DNA from 4 places in the Cellvibrio fibrivorans genome. Region 4 is predicted to be linked to each of the others. Evidence: predicted binding sites of a transcription regulator. Region 4 holds the regulator's gene; each other region holds the start of a gene.

Evidence for each region. The regulator FliA, encoded in region 4, starts transcription of late flagellar genes. The targets are predictions, from matches to a motif close to TAAAGTTATNNNNNNNNCGGCCGATANCC.
Region 1: J2X05_RS06920 (chemotaxis protein CheV) is a predicted target of FliA. The motif match lies at 2,864-2,892, and genes of this name have one in related genera.
Region 2: fliD (flagellar filament capping protein FliD) is a predicted target of FliA. The motif match lies at 3,404-3,432, and genes of this name have one in related genera.
Region 3: fliS (flagellar export chaperone FliS) is a predicted target of FliA. The motif match lies at 3,340-3,368, and genes of this name have one in related genera.

The regions. Positions count from the first base shown of each region.
Region 1 covers NZ_JAVDVX010000002.1:466,971-472,190, reverse strand. The annotation lists gene flgC (flagellar basal body rod protein FlgC) at 1-136, opposite strand, end outside; gene flgB (flagellar basal body rod protein FlgB) at 195-596, opposite strand; gene J2X05_RS06925 (CheR family methyltransferase) at 880-1,755, opposite strand; gene J2X05_RS06920 (chemotaxis protein CheV) at 1,810-2,766, opposite strand; gene flgA (flagellar basal body P-ring formation chaperone FlgA) at 2,948-3,694, shown strand; gene flgM (flagellar biosynthesis anti-sigma factor FlgM) at 3,882-4,202, shown strand; gene J2X05_RS06905 (flagellar protein FlgN) at 4,320-4,796, shown strand; tRNA gene J2X05_RS06900 (tRNA-Arg) at 4,952-5,027, shown strand; gene J2X05_RS06895 (Gar/GrdA family gentamicin resistance ATP-binding protein) at 5,134-5,220, opposite strand, start outside.
Region 2 covers NZ_JAVDVX010000002.1:492,554-497,773, reverse strand. The annotation lists gene J2X05_RS07020 (N-acetylneuraminate synthase family protein) at 1-471, opposite strand, end outside; gene J2X05_RS07015 (acylneuraminate cytidylyltransferase family protein) at 461-1,159, opposite strand; gene fliD (flagellar filament capping protein FliD) at 1,298-3,367, opposite strand; gene J2X05_RS07005 (CHASE domain-containing protein) at 3,542-5,220, opposite strand, start outside.
Region 3 covers NZ_JAVDVX010000002.1:359,293-364,512, forward strand. The annotation lists gene fadA (acetyl-CoA C-acyltransferase FadA) at 1-396, shown strand, start outside; gene J2X05_RS06365 (hypothetical protein) at 574-840, shown strand; gene J2X05_RS06370 (cell division inhibitor SulA) at 978-1,388, opposite strand; gene lexA (transcriptional repressor LexA) at 1,381-1,983, opposite strand; gene J2X05_RS06380 (DUF2845 domain-containing protein) at 2,070-2,432, opposite strand; gene J2X05_RS06385 (SDR family oxidoreductase) at 2,492-3,322, opposite strand; gene fliS (flagellar export chaperone FliS) at 3,438-3,824, shown strand; gene J2X05_RS06395 (hypothetical protein) at 3,838-4,116, shown strand; gene fliS (flagellar export chaperone FliS) at 4,276-4,683, shown strand; gene J2X05_RS06405 (sigma-54-dependent transcriptional regulator) at 4,978-5,220, shown strand, end outside.
Region 4 covers NZ_JAVDVX010000002.1:610,938-616,157, reverse strand. The annotation lists gene J2X05_RS07510 (chemotaxis protein CheA) at 1-1,171, opposite strand, end outside; gene J2X05_RS07505 (protein phosphatase CheZ) at 1,199-2,002, opposite strand; gene cheY (chemotaxis response regulator CheY) at 2,037-2,420, opposite strand; gene J2X05_RS07495 (RNA polymerase sigma factor FliA) at 2,621-3,364, opposite strand; gene J2X05_RS07490 (MinD/ParA family protein) at 3,460-4,284, opposite strand; gene flhF (flagellar biosynthesis GTPase FlhF) at 4,455-5,220, opposite strand, start outside.

The DNA of each region.
Region 1 (5,220 bases), 140 kb from region 4:
GGCGGCTGCGATAGACTTCATTCACACTGGAGCTGGCCGATTGCGCATTCGCCAGGTTGCTGGCGGTGGTATTTAGACGCAAACTTTGTGCGTTCATACCGGTCCCGGCGATATCAAAAATATTTCCAAGTGCCATGATTCAATACCTACAAAATGTGTTCAGAAAAAATGCTCACCAAAAACCAATAGCGGCTTTACTCGCCGCGAATCGCTGTGCGTAACCCGGTAAATTTACTGTTTAGAAATTGAAAGCTCGCCTGAAATGCCAAGGCATTTTTCATGTATTCCGCGTGCTCAATTTGATCTTCAACTGTGTTGCCATCAATGGATGGCTGTTGTGGTGTGCGATAGAGAACATCGCCTTCATCTGCCGAGAAACCACTAGCATCAATATGACGCGATTGGGTGGTAGAGAGATCAAAGCCTTGGGATGCATTCATCTTCTGGTTCAACGCTTGCTTAAAATCCAGATCTTTTGCTTTGAAATTCGGGGTATCAATATTGGCGAGGTTATTTGCAAGTACGCCCGCGCGCTCAGAGCGAAAGTGCAGCGCTGATTCGTGGATACCAAGTGCTTTGTCGAAAGAGATAGACATATCAGGTTCGCCTTCTTGAGATGACAGGTGGCAACCAAAGTGGTTGTAACCTTTTGTTATCTACAACAAAGCAACGCCTGTGCCAATGAACAAAAATAAGCATAACCTATTGTTTTTAAAGGATTATAAAAATCAAAAAGAAAGGTTTTTAAAAAGCGGCAACAGGCAAGCGGCAAAGGTTTTCCGCTCATGGAGACGAGCTGCAAGGGAACGGCAAATGGCGCCCAAAAAAGAAAACCGGGCTAATAGCCCGGTTTTAAGAAAATTCTGGCAATCCAAAAAACTAAATCGCTTTGTAGAGAATACCCGGCTCACAGCGCACCATTTCAAACAAGTCGGCCGCACCGGCCAAACCTTCTGACGAACCGAGAAAAAGAATGCCTTGCGGCTTTAAGGAGGCGTGGATTTTTTGCAGGATCTGCCGCTTCAAATCGGCATTGAAATAAATCAGTACATTGCGGCAGAAGACAATATCGAACTTGCCCAACGCAGCGTAGGAATCCATCAAGTTGAGCGAGCGGAAATCAATGCGCTCTTTCACCAGGCTTTTCACTCGCCACACGGTTGGCGTCGGGTTATCGAAATAACGCTCCAACCTTTCGGCAGATAAGCCGCGCAGTACCGATAGTTTATCGTATTCACCGCGCTTGGCCTGATCCAGTACAGTCGACGACAAATCGGTAGCAACGATTTGTACCTGCCGCACCAAATTACCCATCGCCTGACGCTTGTACTCCTCCACCATCATGCTGATGGAATAAGGCTCCTGCCCCGATGAACAGGCGGCAGACCAAATGCGCACCGGACCATACATGCGGTTATTGCCCGCCATTAATTGCGGCAATAAGGTATTTTTAAGATGGTCGTAGGGATAGTTGTCGCGAAACCAAAAAGTTTCGTTAGTGGTCATGGAATCAACCACCTGGTCTTTCAATTTGCGGTTGATCCCCAATTTTAATACGCGCACCAATTCACCAAACGAGGCGATATTATTTTCTTCCAGAATGCGGCGAATACGGTTGGTTACTAAATATTGTTTGTTATCGCCTAGCGAAATACCGCAGGCGTCTTCGAGGAATTGACGGAATTGATCAAACTCGGCTTGGTCAATATTGTCCCGACCTGCCGGCTTGGCAAAAGGTGACTCTTTATTAATCATAGGCTTCCAATGTAAAACAATTGCCGCGCGTCAATTCGCAACGGCAATACAAAGTCAGGCTTGCTCCGGTGGCAACAAACTTTCACCGGTAATCGCCAGAACGCGATCGTTCACGCGCTTTGCCAGCTCATCCGGATGGAACTTCGCCAGAAAATCATCTGCACCCACCTTCCGCACCATGGCTTCGTTAAATACGCCACTGAGTGATGTGTGTAGGATGATATGCAGCTTTTTCAGTTCCGGATGGTTGCGCACCTCAGCAGTAAAAGTGTAACCATCCATTTCCGGCATTTCGATATCGCAGATAATCATGATGAGTTCTGCGTAAGGATCTTTTCCTTCTTTGATCAAGTCTGTCAAATATTGGAAACCTTCCGCTCCATCTTTTTTGACGGTGGTTTTAATTCCCATGCCCTCAACTACCCGCTGGATTTGTTTGCGCGCAATAGTCGAGTCATCAATGATCAACACATGTTTTTGTACGACGCGGTCAGCTATGCCATCTTCAATTACACCCGCACTGACTTCTTCACGCGCAGGTGATACTTCGGCAAGAATTTTCTCTACATCAATAATCTCTACCAACTGTCCATCTACCTGGGTCACCGCAGTGAGGTAATGCTCGCGGCCCGCGCCTTTGGGTGGCGGATGGATATCACCCCAATTCATATTGACGATGCGCTCGACTGAACGCACCAAAAAGCCCTGTGCAGTGCGATTGTATTCAGTGATGATCACAAAACAGCTTTCGATATCCGGCAACTCGCGACGGCCGATCGCAAGATTCATATCCATTATTGGTATGGTGCCACCGCGGATATGGGCAACACCACGCACAACCGAGCTGCGACCGGGGATCGCATTAAGTTGTGGGCACTGCAGCACCTCTTTCACTTTGAAAACGTTAATGCCGTACAACTGCTGACCGCCAAGCCGAAACAACAGGAGCTCCAGACGGTTTTGCCCAACCAGCTGTGTACGCTGATTGACACTATCCATTACACCAGCCATGCAATTACCTCGTTTATTCTCAAATTTCCGGCTCAGGTCATCTGCAAATTGGCCACAGCTATACGGCACAGTATTTGCTTTGATGCTTAGTAAAGCAGCTTAGCGGCAAAAAAGTGTCAGGCTTTAGTCGTTAATGATCCAGACTGGCACTCAGTTCTTACCCTTGAGGATAGGACAAAATATGGAACTTCCTAGTTTTTATAGAACTTTCTTGCGGAATATTTTGCGCCATAGCCCGGGCGTAACTGCAGCATCAGCTCTATTGTTCGCCTACTCGTCTCCAATTGGTGCCGCACCAGTTTATCCACCACTGCAATTGAAACAGGACATAGCCAGTTTTTTGACGAAAGCATATTCAACGATTGAGCATGAACGTATCGACATCAGCGTAAGCAATCTGGACAACCGCCTGCGCCTGGAAACCTGCGCATCACCACCCATATTCACCACTCAGGACACGACAGGTTACGGGGGAAACATTAGCGTTAAAGCCACGTGCGAAAGCGGCAAGAAATGGTCAGTACACGTCCCGGCACAGGTCAATATTTACCGCCCAACGCCTGTGGCGCAGGGCAATATAGCTCGCGGCGAGCTAATCACCGGCGCGCACATCACCACCCAAGTGATGAATATCAGTGATATTCGCCAGGCTTTTCTGGCCACTACGAGCGACATTATTGGCAAACAAGCCAAGCGGAATATTAGCCGGGGCGAACCCTTTAAATCTGCCGCTCTCGATGCCCCCACTGCGATTAAGCGCGGTGAAATTATCATCTTGGAAGCGCTCGCGGGGAGTATCAAGGTCAGTAGCGCAGGCACCGCAATGACCGATGGCCGCATAGGTCAAACAATCAGGGTGCGCAATAACTCATCTGAGCGGATCATCAGCGGAATAGTTGTTCGGCAAGGGGTAGTCCAAACCCTCTGAATTGTGAAAGTTTTTTTAATTTATTGCTAAAGTTAAGCAACAGCTGGCCGATAGCCTGCTAGGGACTCTTTAAATACACAGCGTTGGGCTAAATTAAAGAGGATCCTTTGTCACGACATAGCAACCGCGGCATTTTTACAGTTAATCGCTGATGGGGTTAATCGCCATTGGCAAACAGGGGAACAAAATGAACTTTAACACCAACAACTCACTGGACTCTGTGGGCACCAAAGGTACCCGCAGCAAGCCCGCAACACCGAACACGGCTGAGGCAAAAGCACCTGTCCCTGCCGATATTGCCCCCTCAAACAAGGGCGTTGGCGATCAGGTGGTGCTGAGCCAAGAAGCGCAAACTTTGGGTCGCTTGCAGGCCAAAATCAATAATGCACCAGATGTTGATATGGATAAAGTCGCCGAAATCAGACGCGCCATTGCAGAGGGACGCTTTGAAATCAACGCTGAGCGAATCGCTGAAAACATGCTTAATCAAGAAAATCTGCTGAGTTAATACTCCGGATCGGATCGACTGAGGCCTTATAAAAGCTCTCCCCCGGCGCTTTTTATTTTGCCCCAGTCCGCGTTACGTTGTTTATGTAAGTTGCTTTTCCCACATGAAGAGGTTGCTATGTCTCTCGATATCACTTTACTGCGCCAGATGATTACGCAGGATTCTGCTGCTATTTCCCAACTCAAACACTTGTTAGCGCAAGAGCGCATCTTGCTTGAACAGCGCAAACAAGATGAACTCCCACAAATTATTGAGCAAAAGGCCATACTGGTCGAGCAGCTAAATAACAGTGCCAAGCAACGTCAACAAATACTAAACACACTCGGCTTACCGGCTAATGCAAATGGTTGGGATTTATTTTTGCAGCGCAATGCAGCTACCCTACCGCTGTGCGATGAATGGAAAATACTGGTGAGTGAGTTTGAAGATTGCCAAAAAATGAACGATATCAACGGCAAAATGATCGCTCGGTCACAACAAACACTAAGTCATCTGCTTGGCTTGCTACGCGGCAAAGTTGCAGCACCAGCACTGTACAATGCACAGGGTGCTAAAACCCAGCACACATCCTCCTACACAGTAGCCAAGGCGTGATAACCGCATAACAAAAAGGGCACAACCACGGGGTTGTGCCCTTTTTGTATTTAATGAAAAGCCACCTTGGATTCTGTAGCAAAACTTCTTACAATGCCCGCCGCTTAGCGCATCCGGTAACCCCCTACGCCGGTTCTTTCGCGTTAACCCATTCAGTCCTCATAGCTTAAACGGATAGAGCACCTGCCTCCTAAGCGGGCGATCCAGGTTCAATTCCTGGTGGGGACGCCACTTTATTATGGCTGTAAAAAAATACCTCATCGCCGAAAAACTTCCTTCATCGCCTTCTCCTGTGCAAGCTTATTAAACAGCTCATCCAGATAGAAGATTTTTTGTATTAACTTTTATCCAGTGTGATCGAAGTTAAATTCAGGCGCGACAAAAGTGAAACAACTAATTCCTCAGGCTCCGCAGATACATCAAA
Region 2 (5,220 bases), 120 kb from region 4:
GTTCATACCAGTACTGAGAATAATCGGCTTCCCTTTTTTAGCAATGTGTTTGATTAGCGGATAATTGTTGCATTCACCCGAACCGATTTTATAAGCCTGAACATTCATCCGTTCAAGACGTTCAACGGCTGCACGCGAAAATGGCGTACTAATGAAGATTGCGCCTTTAGCTTGTACATATTCTTGCAGTGCAATTTCATCTGCTTCATTAAGCGCGCACTCTTCCATAATGTTATAAATCGGCTTGTCTGCATTACCAGGCTTTATACGTTTTGCTTCGCCAGCCATCTCGTCTTCAACAATATGGGTTTGGTGCTTAATGACTTCTGCACCCGCGGCAACGGCAGCATCTACCATTTGTTTGGCGACAACCAGAGAACCATTGTGATTGATGCCGATTTCGGCAATCACTAATGGCGGATAATCTGGCCCCACTAAACGGCCACCAATATTTACAACATTATTTTTCATTCTGTACTGCCCTCTCACGCAAACGCTGCTCTGCAATAACCAAATCCGCTGGAGTATCAATATCAAGACTGTCGAGATTCGACATAAGATACGGAATGATATGAGTGCGTGGAATTTTTTCTTCACGCATAAAATCATCCACTTTAAAAATATAAATTGCCCCATTGGGCATGTAGAGCGATGGCAGATCCTGGCGACGAGTATACGATGTATGCTCTCCAGCTAAGGGGTGCAAAAACTCACTGCCGCCCACATAGGCTTTCATATATTTATTACTGATTTCATAGACACTAATCAGACTATGACAGGTGGGGAAATCACGAAACTCTGCCAAGGCTTCGCGGATGTGCGCTGCCGTGCGCAGAGGCGATGTAGGCTGCAATAGCACAATAATATCTTTGCCTGCCGGTTTTATTCGGTGAATAAATTCGGCAATCACAGGATCGGTTGGAGACTCGTCGCGAGCGAGATGAGGGTCGCGTTTGAGACGCTCAGCGCCATAGTAATGAGCTACCGATAAAATCTGATCATCATCTGAAGAAACATAAGTGGTATCAATCACTCCGGCTTCCTGGGCAGCCTGCAGTGTATAAGCCAACAGCGGCTGATCGAGTAATGGGGCAATATTTTTTTGCGGAATGCCTTTTGATCCTCCGCGTGCAGGAACGAGCGCGAATACGTTTGGCATAGGAGTGTCCAACTTTTGACGTTTGCAATAGTAATTAGTTATATAGCAAAGGATCTGCCAAAGGTCACGGAATCGATCAAGATTAATTTGATAATGCGAATAGTTAACCCATCCTAAAGACTCTAGACGGGTTAACCATTAGCCACTTTTAGCAGTAAAGGGGAGACGATCCAAAATGCCGTCTAAAAAGTCACCAGTTGAATTTAGGCCGCGCACAATAGACTCCATTGCCTGGAACTGTGCCATTAATCGCGCACGATAGGCTTCACTGCGACGGTTCAGTGTTTCCTCATCATCCTTAACGTTATCAATATCTTTATTGATATTTGCTTCACGCTCTTTGATCAAGCCGGAGGTTTTAAGGTAGTCATTGATCATTGTGGTCATAGTGCCGGCAAACCCGCGGGAGAAGGTAATACTGCCGGAGGTAGTGCCTGGCTGCACTGTCATACTCAACCCTTCTGCCTTAGTGTTTAACGCAGGCAGCAACACATTGCCATAACCGAACGCCACTTCACCATTCACCGTTCCGCCTACGTTAGTACCTGTGGTACCAGCGCCAACGCTAATACCCAAATCAGTCATATCGGCACCAATAGTAGAAAACTCCACTTTGCTAGTTGAGCCATAAGAATCGGATGTGAATACCAACTTGCCTGCATCAAAACTGACTGCAAGAGTAGATTTAACAGCTTTGAGATTCGTATCCAAATTGATAAGACTTTGTAACTCAGTGGCCAGTTCTGCACCGGATGTATAGATTTTTCCAGCCGGAAGAGTGATGGTTGCCGTTTCAATATCATTCAGCTTGAGTTTAAAACTGTAATCTTTACCCGTGGTATCCAACGGAAAAGTCGCAACCATTGCACCTGCGGTCAGCTTACCCTTACTAGGTTGCTGGGTAATAACAACGTCGTACGTGCCAGGCTGACTTTTCGCGGAGTATTTAGTTACTTCAATCCCTGAAACGGATGCAGAGGTTTTAGGTACAAACAAATCCCTGACCAGAGCAAAATTATTGTCGATAGCCGCGCGAAAACCTGTATTACCTTCACTCTCGGTAATTTTCAGGGAACCATCCAATTCTGTGCGAATCCCCAAATTGGATAAACTGGTAAAACCACCACTTAATCCGGGAACCGATGCAGACAAAATATTGCGCAGCCCTTTCATCATGCTGGAAGCCAAAGGGTCCCGGTGCAGACTGCCATAACCTTTCGCCTCAGTATCAAAACCCACCAGTTTTTCTACTTCGGTTTTAAATGTATTGTAGGCAGTCACAAAATCACGGATGGTCTGTTCCGCAATAGATTTATCTTCGTTGATGGTGACGCTAACGGTTTCAGTGAGTGAGCTGGCAAATAGATCAAACTCCAGCCCCTCTACCACATCTTTGATTTGGTTGGATTCGCGGCTGACCAACAAACCATTCACTCTCACTTTCGCATCCAGGCCTTCCTGTAATTGCGTAAGGTTGCGAGTAGTTTCGTTAAAGTTAAAACTGGCAAGGCCAAGGGCTCCTGCATCTTCTGCAGCAGTAATTTCAATTTCATTTTTAGCGCCTGATTTGGAGGCTAATAATAATTTGAAAGAACCGCCATCACTCACAATACTGGCAGAGACGCCGATATTGGCCTTGTTTATGGCATCACGTAAACCGGTTAAAGAATTGTTGGTATCGTCAATAGTAATAGTGGCGCCGGTCTTGGTCGAATCTACTTCAAAATCATTTACTGCTGCATTCCATTCACCCAAACGGATTGTCAAAGTACCTTTTCCGATGGGGGCTGTCATGGAGGAGAAAGTGCCTGAGCTGAGCGATTGCGCCTGGGCAACCTGCTCCACTTTTAATTGGTAGCTTCCGGCGACTGCTTTGGCATCCAACTTGGTAATACCCAGCAACGTAGTCTCGGGAATCGAAAGGGCTTTCGCATTAAAGGTGTCTGCACTGCCCAGAGCTGCTGCGGCAGTTTCAAGTTTGGATAAGGAGCTACGCAGCAAGCCAAAATCAGAAATCTGGGTTTCAAGCAGGGTCTTTTTGGTGGTCAAGCGCTCAGCCTGCACCATTTTACTGGCTTCAGTTAGTTGGTCGGCCAATTTGTTGGTATCAATACCCGACCCGGTTCCCAATGCACTAATAATGCTGGAACCCGTCGAACCATTGTTGCTCGTTGTACTTGATGTACCACTCACCATTAATACCCCCACGCCATAAATTACCGCTGGCTATCTTAAATTACATAAGGTTAGCGGCAACCCATGGATAAACTTTAGCCGGTTTTGCCGCTTTTTTAGAGAAAACATTCTACTAATATAAGCTGAGCATAAACTGAGCCAATCTATTGATTTTGTTATTGATAATTAGCCTAACAAGACGGCCTGTTACTTCGCTATTGGCAGTGTGAAATAGAATCGGCTTCCCTTGCCTACCGTCGATTGGTAATCAATTTTACCCCCCATACGCTCGATAATAGATTTGGTGATACTTAACCCAAGGCCAGTGCCGTCGCGGCGGCGAGTATCAGACGAATCGACCTGCGCAAAGCGCTGAAAAATACGCTGGCGGAAATCGTCGGCAATGCCCTGCCCTTCATCGATAACTGACACCGTTAGTTCCTGCCCATCCACTGTTAGCTGCACGCGCACCACACCATCCAAGTACGAAAATTTGACGGCATTGGAAAGCAAATTAGCCATCACTTGCAGAAAACGATCTGTATCTATATTCGCTGCACATTGCATGGCGGCATCGTCGGTGGCATTCAATTGGAGGTTTACACCATAACGTTCGGCGTAGCCTTGATTGTGTTCAATAGACTGCTGTACGAGCGGATAAATAACACTGCGTTTTATATTTAGCACCAGATTGCCGAACTCCAGCTTATCCACATCCAAAATATCATTAACCAAACGCGCCAGACGTTCGGCATTATTGCTGGCAATGACGAGCAAATCCCGGATCTTGTCTGTCATCTCCCCCAAGCTGCCACTCAAGACTATTCCAAGCGCACCTTTAATGGAGGTAAGTGGTGTACGCAGCTCATGGCTCACCGTAGAAATAAATTCACTTTTCAAACGATCCACTTTTCGCTTGGCGGTAGCATCATGAATGATGAACGTGAAAAATTTTCGCTCTTGAATAGCAACCGGACTAATACTCAATTCAATTTCCAGGTCGCCACCATCGCTACAGCGCCCAAGTGTTTCTCGCATATACGACGTTGTGACGTCATCACCTTGCACGTTAAAACTATGTCGTAATACCGGCACTAAATCGGCGATATGTAAAGCGGAAAATTGCAGCAATGGGTATTTAAATAACTGCGCTGCCGCAGGATTGGCCTTTTGGATAAGCCCTTGTTCATCGACCACCAGAATGGACTCCACCGCATTTTCCAAAATAGCAGCCAATTCTTTAGTGCGTTGTTCAACCAGATTACTGATGTGCTGCGTACGCCCACTAATAAGCAGTAAAAAGCCACCGAGCAAACTGCAGAACAGTAAGCCGCCCGCCAGCACAAACCAGGATTGCAAACTGACATGTTCAGTTAAAAATTTTTCTGTTGGGCTAATGTTGATCAGCAATCGTCTGCCGCCTACCAAAATCTCCTGATTGAACACTAAATCTCGCGCATAGGCAGGCATATCGAATTCACCTGCACGATAAAATACTTGCGGTTTCTCCGGCTCAGTAACATCGATAATATGGAGTTGATAATCACCCGATGAAAAAGGTGTGAGCACCGAATAAATTAAATCATTCGTGCGCACTATCGCTGTAGCATAACCAATGAGTGACTCACGTCGTTCAAGTGTGGTACTCGTTGAACTAGTACGTTCATACACGGGGTAATACACCACAACACCCGGCGACATGAATTCATCCTGCAATAATTGCAAGGGCTGCGTCATCGCAAAATGGCCGCTATCCCGAGCGCGAATTAATGCTTCGTCGCGCACAGGATCAGATGCAACATTAAACCCGAGGATCACAGCATTTTTTTGCCAAGGTTCTACATAGGTAATGGAGGTATATTCCGGACGCTCAGGCGCGATAATAA
Region 3 (5,220 bases), 250 kb from region 4:
TCCTTGGGATTAAAACCTATCGCTAAAGTGGTTTCACTGGGGCTTGCGGGTGTCGATCCATCCATCATGGGTTATGGACCCGTGCCTTCAACAGAGAAAGCGCTGAAAGCTGCCAATCTAACCATCGACGATATAGACGCTGTTGAGCTTAATGAAGCATTTGCAGCCCAGGCCTTGCCGGTATTGAAAGATTTAAAATTGCTGGACGTGATGAACGATAAAGTAAATTTGCACGGTGGTGCTATCGCCCTTGGTCATCCTTTTGGCTGCTCAGGTACGCGCATTACCGGTTCACTACTGACAGTGATGCAGGATCGGGATTTGAATCTGGGCGTTTCAACCATGTGTATAGGTCTGGGGCAGGGGATTACGACAGTGTTGGAGCGTTTGAACTAATCTGCAACACGACCGTGTCTAGGGCGAAAAAGGCCAGCGTTGTGTTGGCCTTTTGTTTTTTTGTTGGGTTTAGGAAGCTATTAAAGGCCTTTGCAGCTAAAAATCTCTTGAATAGGTTTTGAGATAATTGGGTGCTAGAATGCGCGCCCGTTTCGCGCTGAGGCCGCAGAGGTAGTTATGTCGTCTTTTTACGAAATTATTGAATTGCTGAATGGTGATGTTGCTTTGGCGCGAGCTGACGATGAGAGCAATGAACCCTTGGTAACCATTCGTTTTTCGGAAGAATCCCTGGCTTTTTTAGGCGAGGAAAAATTCATGGTCGCCAAAGCCATGATTGAGGCGGGAATGGAGGCTGCGGGGGATATTGCTGATCAACAGGCGGAAGCTATGCTGGATGATTTGGTAGAAGAGCTAAGTGATACCGAAAAACTGATGTTGCACTAACCGATGGGTGAATGGTTTTGTCTGTTTAATTTTTTATTTGTTCAATTATTGAGGTCTTGCCTCCCTGCATTACTTCAATACTTCAAAGTAATCTGTCCTACCTTAAAAATTTGATTATTTAAATAATCTCAGCAAATTTAACGAACTCGCAACAGTAATCCCTGACACCCGCCGGTTTTAGCAGCCAATTCAAGCTGTGTAAGTTCTTTATCTGTCAATTTCCCCGGGCTTGATATCACCGTATGGCTATTGCCTGCAGAGAGTGCTTCCCAAGTGATCCACAATAGTGTTTGCGGATTCTGGCAGTGAATCACACGAATATAACGTGTATTAACACCGTAGGATTGCAGCAGCTCACGGCTGATATTGTGCGGTGCTATCCAGGTAATCCAGCGGTCGCTGCAAGCGTTGCTAAGAAATGCAATCATGGGTAACAGCAGCGCAACTTGCTCAGGCGAATCACTAGTCAATACCAGTTCGGTAACACCACTGGCAGGTTGTTGGCGAGTTGTAGTGGTTGCGGGTATTACACGGGCGATATTAGTCACGACGAATCACTCCTACACTAAGGCCTTCAATACTAAACTCCTGATCGCGCATATCTACCAGGATGACCTCGAACTCTGGGTTTTCTGGCCACAATTCAACCTGTGCGTTATTACCTATCCGTTTGAACCGTTTGACCGTCACTTCTTCGCCGATACGTGCAACAACAATCTGCCCGTTGCGCGCTTGATCGGTTTTATGAACAGCCAGTAGATCGCCATCAAGAATACCGGCATCTTTCATGCTCATGCCGTGAACACGCAGGAAAAAATCTGCGGTGGGTGAAAAAAAGCTCTGTGGAATGTTGCAGTAGTCTTCGATGTGTTCTTGCGCAAGTATCGGGTTACCTGCTGCAACGCGGCCAATAATAGGGATGCCGGATTGCAGTTCAGGTAGTTTTATCCCACGTGAAGCACCGGGGATGATTTCGATAGCACCTTTTCGGGCAAGGGCTTTGATGTGTTCTTCGGCGGCATTAGCTGACTTAAAGCCGAGAATCCGGGCGATTTCCGCACGCGTGGGCGGATAACCTGTTTCTTCCGCATATTGGCGGATGAGCTGTAGTACCTGTTCCTGGCGGGGTGTTAAGTCAGACATGGCGCACTCCTGAATCTGTTTATTTGTACAGTGGTTGTGATTATATACAGTAATTCAGGTTGTGCAATAGTTTTTCAATCTGCTGCTTATTTCACCCTGTTGCCGTAGCGTATGCTCTGTAATTGGCCCCGTGCAAAATACAAGTGCGTCATAAACTTGCCCTTACCGGGGTTGTAAGTCCAGATGTCTATGTTCTCGCATGTGGCGATAGCGATATTGTTTTGTACGTTGTTGTTACCATTTTGTATTCCCTGTGGTTGGGTGGTTGCTGCTACGGGTTGGCAGAAATTGTCGGTCATTACCGGATCGCCACACTTATCAATCACTTCCGCTTTGGTATCTCCCACTTGCGCAAGTTTGGTGTTGCAGCGCAGGGATTCAGCAACGCTCATATTGGAAAAGCTTGCGCAAATGGCTGTGTACAATAGTGCGGTAACGTATTTCTTCATGATTTTCTCCTGCATGTGGTCTCATCAACTCTAGCCGTCACAACTGAATGAGAAATGAATTAACTACTGAGTTTGCGCAATAATTTATCTAGCCAGCACGCTGGTAAAATGCGTTTCATAAAACCCACCAGATAGGTGGGGACGGTGACGTAATAACGTGCCTGCGGCTGCTTGGACTCCAGTGCGTGAATGACGCGTTGATATACAGCGTCAGGGCCTAATGTAAAAGGTGTTGTTGTTTCAGTCTTTTCAAGCCTTGCGATTGCGTTGCGGTAGGTTGCGAGATGACGGCTCTTCTCAATATCGATATGGTCTCGCAGTGCTGCCAAAGCATTTTTTCTGAATTGGCTTTCAATCGGGCCGGGTTCGATCAGGCTGACGTAGATGCCGGTGCCCTCAAGCTCAAGTCGCAGCGTATCGCTAATTCCTTCAATAGCATACTTGCTGGCGTTGTAGGCCCCGCGCAAAGGCATGGCTGCAATACCCAGTACAGAAGAGTTTTGAATAATTCGTCCATAGCCCTGTTTAAGCATAATAGGCAGGGCTAAATTAGTCAGTTCGCACCAACCAAAAAAATTTGTATTGAATTGCTGGCGCAGCGCGTTAATTGGTAAATCTTCTATTGCTCCCGGCTGGCCATAAGCGCCATTGTTAAATAAGCCGTAAAGCTCGTTCCCGGTAAGTTCCATTGCCTGTGCAAACCCTATCTGGATTGATGTTGAATTCGCCAGGTCAAGTTGCACGCACTCCAGTCCTTCTTGCTGCAAACGCGCCACATCTGCTATCGATCGGCAGGAGGCGATAACACGATAGCCGGCTTTCTTTAGTTCATGTGCAACGTAAAAGCCTATGCCGGTTGATGCGCCGGTTATAAGAATAGTTTTTTGCATTATTGTCAGTTTCTGGTTAAAGGTTTTAGGTATTTTGCCGTTAGCTTAAGGGTCGGGAATTGTTCTGTTAGCTCCGATAATAGCAAAACAAAATTCAAACACTCTGTGGTGATTTATGAATTCCTACTCTGCCGTGCAAAATTATTCCAGTGTTAAAGTACATTCCAGTATTGAAACTGCATCACCGCACCGATTGATTCAAATGTTATTTGAAGGTGCACTTGAACGTATTGCTCAAGCTAAAGGTGCTATGGCGCAAAATCAGGTTGCACGCAAGGGCGAGCTGATTGGTAAAGCGGTAGCCATTGTCGGAGGATTGCAAGGAAGTCTGAATGACAAAGAGGGTGGAGCTTTAGCTGCCAACCTCGATGGCCTATATGACTACATTATTCGTCGCTTGAGTCAGGCAAATTACGAAAACAACGTTGAGTACCTTGATGAATGTGGTCGTTTGCTGGGTGAGATAAAAACCGCTTGGGATGCGATTGGCAGTCAAGTGTAATGAGGAGTTTGTTATGGCGATTCAGTTGGTGTCTGCGCCTGACTATTGTGGTCAGGCTGGTATTACGGCGATGCGCAACCTACAGCAGGAATTAACCAAAGCGCTACAAGTTGAGGATTGGGATAGAGTGCGACATCTGGATCGCATCTGCGTGGTGTTGATTGATAAAGTCATTGCTGCTAATCGTGATGACAGATCTACTTTGGTATGTGCCCTGAGTGAATTGAAGGGGGTTTATGCAGGGCTGATTGCGCAATGTCAGCGCGAGGTGACCCTGCTGCACGCGACTTGAGGCGTGGGCTTCGACCCAACATTGTGTTCGTTTGTGATAAAAAGTGTTAACAAGTACTAGCTCATAAGGTTTTTAAAACAACTCTCTTATAGCAAAACTCGCAAAAACGTCTTAGCCCTGCTAGCCTTAAGGAACATAACTGCTAGCAGGGGATAGTCTGTGTCTAACTACAATCCGCAAGAAGCACTGAAGCAATACCGTCAATTGGGTATTGAATCCGAAGTCAGCAATGCTTCACCGCATCGTTTAATTCAACTGTTGTTTGAGGGTGCATTGGCGCGTTTGGCGGCTGCCCAAGGGGCTATCGAGCGTGGTGATCCGGCAGCCAAAGGAGAGCTGTTGGGCAAAGCTATCAGTATTGTTGGTGGTTTGCGCAGCTCGCTGGATATGAGTGCCGGGGAGTTATCCGAGCGTCTTGATCAGCTCTATGAATACATCAATTTGAAGTTATTGGAAGCCTCAGTGCAAAATGATGCTGAAAAGGTGAATGAGGCAATTCAACTGCTAAAAACCATTAAATCAGGATGGGATGAAATCGCTCCGCAGGTTTCATCCACCCAGCCATAAATTGCGCAATCATAAAACGAGCAATCATAAAAATATTTTGTGTAATTCCTAATCGGTATCCTCATGAAGAATGATGTGAAATATTGTTGGATAAAAAGTAAATAAAAGGCATATTTTTGGCGAATATTTATTCTACTTGAGTGAATGTTGTTAAAACGCCAAAAACATTTCGCCATAAATTTGACTAAGACTACTGCCTCGTCTATTACTTACTCCAATAAGCCGTCTCGCCGTCTTGAATGAGTTTTTCCCGTATTCAAGATTTTGGCATGAAATGAAAAAAGGTCTTGGGGTATGTGGCGCAACAATAAAGTTCTTGTTATTGACGACAATCAGTCACGCAGACACGATTTAAAAATTCTGCTGGATTTTCTCAGCGAAACCACACTTACTGCAGCCAGCGATACCTGGCAAGCGGCAGTCGCCGAAGAAAACAATGGTGAAGATTATGTTGCCATTTTGATTGGTGACTACCGCGACAGCAATCAATCCCTCGCGCAACTCCTAAAAGAAATCCGCTCCTGGAATGATGAATTG
Region 4 (5,220 bases):
AACGCACTAAACGGTTGCGCACCAAAACTAATTCGCCAACCATATTCATAATATCGTCGAGACGCTGGGTATCGACACGCACAGTCGTTTCAACTTGCGGCGCTTCTTTATCGCTGACAGGTGCGGGAGAGGTCGCTGGTGCAACAACTGGTTTAGGCGGCTCTACTTTTTTGGCTGCAACCGGAGCAGGTTTTGCTACTGCAGGTGCAGGTTTTACTTCAGGTGCTTTTACGTTAGATGCGGGTACTGATGATGCAGGTGTAGCTGCTGTAACACCAGGCCCCTTACCTTTGCCATGAAGTTGATCCAGTAGCGCATCAAATTCATCATCACTAATTAAATCACTGCCACCGCTAGCTGCAGTTGGGGCTGGTGCAGATACCGCAGGCGCTACAGGTGCAGCAGCAGGCCCTTTACCCTTACCGTGCAATTGATCGAGTAATGCTTCGAATTCGTCTTCGGTAATCTCATTACTGGTGGCGGCAGTAGCAGGTGTGACAACAGCTGCCGCGGGAGGCGCGATGCCGGGAGCACTCCCTTTGCCGTGCAATTGATCAAGTAGTGCATCAAATTCATCTTCAGTAATTTCATCGTTGCCCGATGTACTGACGGGTGCAGCAGCAACAGATGTAGAAGCAGCCGATGCCGGTTGACCCGCAATTGCATCAAGTAATTGTTCAAACTCTGCATCGGTAATATCACCAGTGGGAGTTTCTGCAACCACAGTTTCACTGGCAGCCGCAATGTTTGCGTTTGCAGCTTCAGCGGCCTCATCCAAATCCGCGCATGAAACCAAACGTTCCAATGCTGCAATTAATGAGTGATCTACTGGGGGCAAGGCTTCGCGTTGGGAAACCAATTCAAACTGTTGGTTCACTAAGTCCAAAGCTTCTAGCACTACGTCCATTAATTCAGAAGTAACGGCGCGTTTTCCATTGCGTAAAATATCAAACAAGTTTTCCGTCAAATGACAACATTCAACCATTGGGGTCAACGCTAAAAAGCCGGCACCACCTTTTACGGTATGAAAACCGCGAAAGATTGCATTTAGCAAGTCTTTATCTTCAGGGCGCTGCTCCAAGTCAACCAATTGCTGGCTGAGGCGCTCAAGGATTTCTCCCGCCTCTACCAGAAAATCCTGGAGAATATCCTCGTCATCACCAAAACTCATTCAACGTTCCTCGCGTGACCCGCAGACCTAAAAACCAAGGCTAGACAATAAATCATCGACATCGTCTTGCCCGGACATTACATCTGCACGCTCTTTATTAATTTGTGGGCCTTCGGCTTCGACCTTGCGCTTATTCATAATTTCTTTGTCATGTTCGAGTGTCTCGCTGTCATTCGAAAGACCAGCAATTTCTTCCACTTGACCCGCAATACGCACCAGACTGACTAGATCTTTTTCAACATCGTTAATTAAACCGATCACGCGTTTTAACACTTGCCCAGTTAAATCCTGAAAGCCCTGCTCCAGTACAATGTCTTGTAGATTTTTACTTAATTGTTCGGTGCCAGTTACCATCTGCTTGAGAAAATCATCCATGCGGTCATAGAGCTGGCGAAATTCATCAGGGCCCATTTCACGGCGCTTAAGCCGCGCCCATTCTGCACGTAAGCTGCTGGCCTCTTGCCCAAGGTTCATCGCAATAGGTGCTGCCTCATCGACCATATCCATGGTTTTTTCAGCTGCTTTTTGTGTGAGATCAATAACGTAATTCAAACGATTGGATGCATCATGAATATCTGAGTTGGCAATTTTGGGCGGCTCTTTGGTTAAGTCCGCGTCCACATTAAAATTGACAATAGCATTGTGCAGACCGCGCGTTAAACGCCCCACCGACTGAAATATATGTCGGTCGCGCGCTTGGGTGATGGTGTGAATCAGCACCGATGCCTCTTCGAATTGATTGCTTTGCAATTTCTCCGTGAGCAACTTGGCGCACTCTTTCAATTCGACAACAAATTCTTCGTTGAAAGATGTTTGGGGTTCAGATGCCATGACAACGCCTTATTTATTATTTGATCGAGCCAAACTAACCTACGCGATCAAAAATTTTCTCGATTTTTTCCTTGAGTGCTTGTGCGGTAAATGGTTTGACAACATAACCATTAACACCCGCTTGCGCTGCCTCAATAATCTGGTCGCGCTTGGCCTCAGCCGTTACCATTAACACCGGTAAGGTGCGCAACTTTTCATCTGCCCGAACGGCTTTCAGCAAATCGATACCCGTCATACCTGGCATATTCCAATCCGTGACTAGAAATTGAAAGTCACCACTTTTCAGCATCGGCAATGCTGTAACCCCATCATCCGCTTCATGGGTATTGGAAAAACCCAAGTCCCGCAGCAAGTTTTTAATAATCCGTCGCATTGTTGAAAAGTCGTCAACAATTAAGATTTTCATATTCTTATCCAACGCAACCTCCACTCACCCTGACGGGATTTTCATTTAATCATAGTCTAGTAGGAGTTGAAGCTTCGGCCAGTTCCGGCGCATCAATCTTCAACTTTTAATTCGAATCATAGCCCAATTCGCTGAAAACACAGAGTTTTTGATATTTACACTGCAACTTGAACGATGCTTTTTGCTAGATTCGTTTGTTATTTAAACAGTCATCAGCCCGATTGCCAATCTGCCAATTTGTGGCGCAGCCGCGCTGCCGCCTGACTGTGGATCTGGCTCACGCGGGATTCACTGACTCCGAGCACCATACCAATTTCTTTCAGATTTAGTTCTTGATCATAGTAGAGCGCCAACACCATCCGTTCACGTTCGGGCAAGAGGGCTATAGCCTTCACCAGTGCTTTTTTTAAGCCATCGCGCTGGATACCATCGAGCGGGCTGACAAACGCGCTGCTGTGCTCAGATGCATCTATATTGCTGTCTTCCTCGCCAAAAGTTTCTTCATAGCTGAATAGGCGACTGCCGTTGGAATCTTGCAGCATTTCAAAATATTCATTGAGCCCCACACCTAACTCGGCAGCGACTTCACTGTCAGTGGCATCGCGGCCGGTGCGCGCTTCTACTGCAGCAACGGCCTGGGAAACACGGCGTGCATTGCGGTGCACTGAGCGCGGAACCCAATCGCCGCGGCGCATTTCGTCAACAATTGCACCGCGAATTCGGATACCCGCATAAGTTTCAAAACTTGCACCGCGGGAGGCATCGTATTTTTGGGAGGCTTCGATAAGGCCGATCATGCCAGCCTGGATAAGATCGTCCACCTGCACGCTGGCCGGCATACGCATCATCATGTGATAGGCAATACGCTTTACCAAAGGCGCGTAGTCTTCAATATTGATCTGTACATCAAGTAAGGTTTTTTTATCGTACATGGCTAAACCATTGACTACGGCCATTGAGCACCTTCTTATCAGCAACAACCCTGCGTTTTACCAACGATCTGGCGGCACAACGTATTACATACCTATTTTTTTCTGCATCACACACTAGGCTAACGCGCATTCGCAGCCTGCAATAAACGTTCTACAAAAAATTCCAGGCGCCCTGTAGGCGAGTTGGGTAGCGGCCATTTATCTACGACTTGTGCAAGTGCACGTATAGCGACAGACGCTTTGGAAGTGGGCGCAAATTCCAGCAGGGATTTTTGTTTTTGTACCGCTTTGCGCACGTTTTCGTCGAAGGGAACCTGGCCGACAAACTGCAAAGTCACATCCAGAAAGCGTTCGCATACGGTATTGAGCTTGTTAAACATATTGATGCCTTCCTGCGGTGTACGCGTCATATTCGCCACCACCCGGAAACGCTGCATGCCGTATTCTTTGTTGAGTAATTTGATCAATGCGTAGGAGTCGGTAATAGATGAAGGTTCGTCGCAGACAACGATAATCACTTCATTGGCAGCACGCACAAAACTCACGACCGTATCGGAAATACCGGCTGCCGTATCGATAACCAGGATATCGACTTGATCCGAAAGATCATTGAAGGCATTGATCAGTCCTGCGTGCTCAGCAGCACTTAGTTCTGCCATGCGCTGTACACCGGATGACGCAGGAACAATCTTCATACCTGCAGGACCACTTACCAGTACGTCCGCCAAACTATGGGTGCCGGCAAGTACATCTGCCAGCGTATGGGTCGCCCTGATACCCAACAGCACATCGACATTGGCTAAGCCCAAGTCAGCATCCAACAACACCACACGCCGACGCAATTCTGCCAGCGCAATGCTGAGGTTAACGGAAATATTGCTCTTCCCTACTCCGCCCTTGCCGCCGGACACAGCGATCACTTGTACTGGTCGCATTTGGCTCATCTACGCATAACTCCAAACCTATTTCTTCGAGTTGTACACCTGATTGCCAGATAGGCATTGGGGTACACAAATGGTGATCTGAGTATAGATAGGGATTGGAACTTCATCCGACTAATTTCAGTTTCACCGACAAATTCCTGTGGTTATAACTGTTGTTTAACCTTCACCGTTTACGAGACAGCCGTTGTTGGATTGGATTTAAGCAATGCAACCGCTTTCGACACCAATTGATGCGCACGCGCCACATCCAAATTTTTGGGAATGTCTTGCCCGTCGGTGGTGTAGGCAATCGACAGGCGATTTTGCATGGCAACTCCCAAGGCTTCACCAATGCTTGCGGTCTCGTCCAATTTGGTAAGGATGCAACCTTGCAAACGCGCAGCGCCATATGCATGGATCGATGCTTTTAACATCTGTACCTGGCTGTTGCATGACATAACAAGATAGGTTTTTACCACTTGCTGCTCAGCCAATGCTTTCAATTGTGCTTTCAGATGCGGGTCGCCGTGGCGGAAACCAGCGGTATCAATTAACACCAAAGAACAATGACGCAGGCTGCGCAGGACTGAATCCAGAGGATTGGCTTCGTCCACCACGCGCACTGGTACACGCAAAATACGCGCGAGTGAACGCAACTGGTCATGAGCGGCGATGCGGTAGGTATCGGTAGTAATAAGCGCGACCTTATCGGCACCATGCTGTAATACATAGCGCGCCGCCAATTTACCAATGGTAGTGGTTTTGCCTACACCGGTCGGGCCGACAAATGCAAACACACCGCCTTGCTCGACCACATCACGCCCATTAATTGGCAATTGGTGCGCAAGGTTCGCCAACGCATCCGGCCAGGCATCGCTTAGAGTTTTGGCTTTAGTGCAGGCGTTGATAACGCTGCTGATAACATCCTTCGGCAAATTCAATCGCTCAAGACGACGC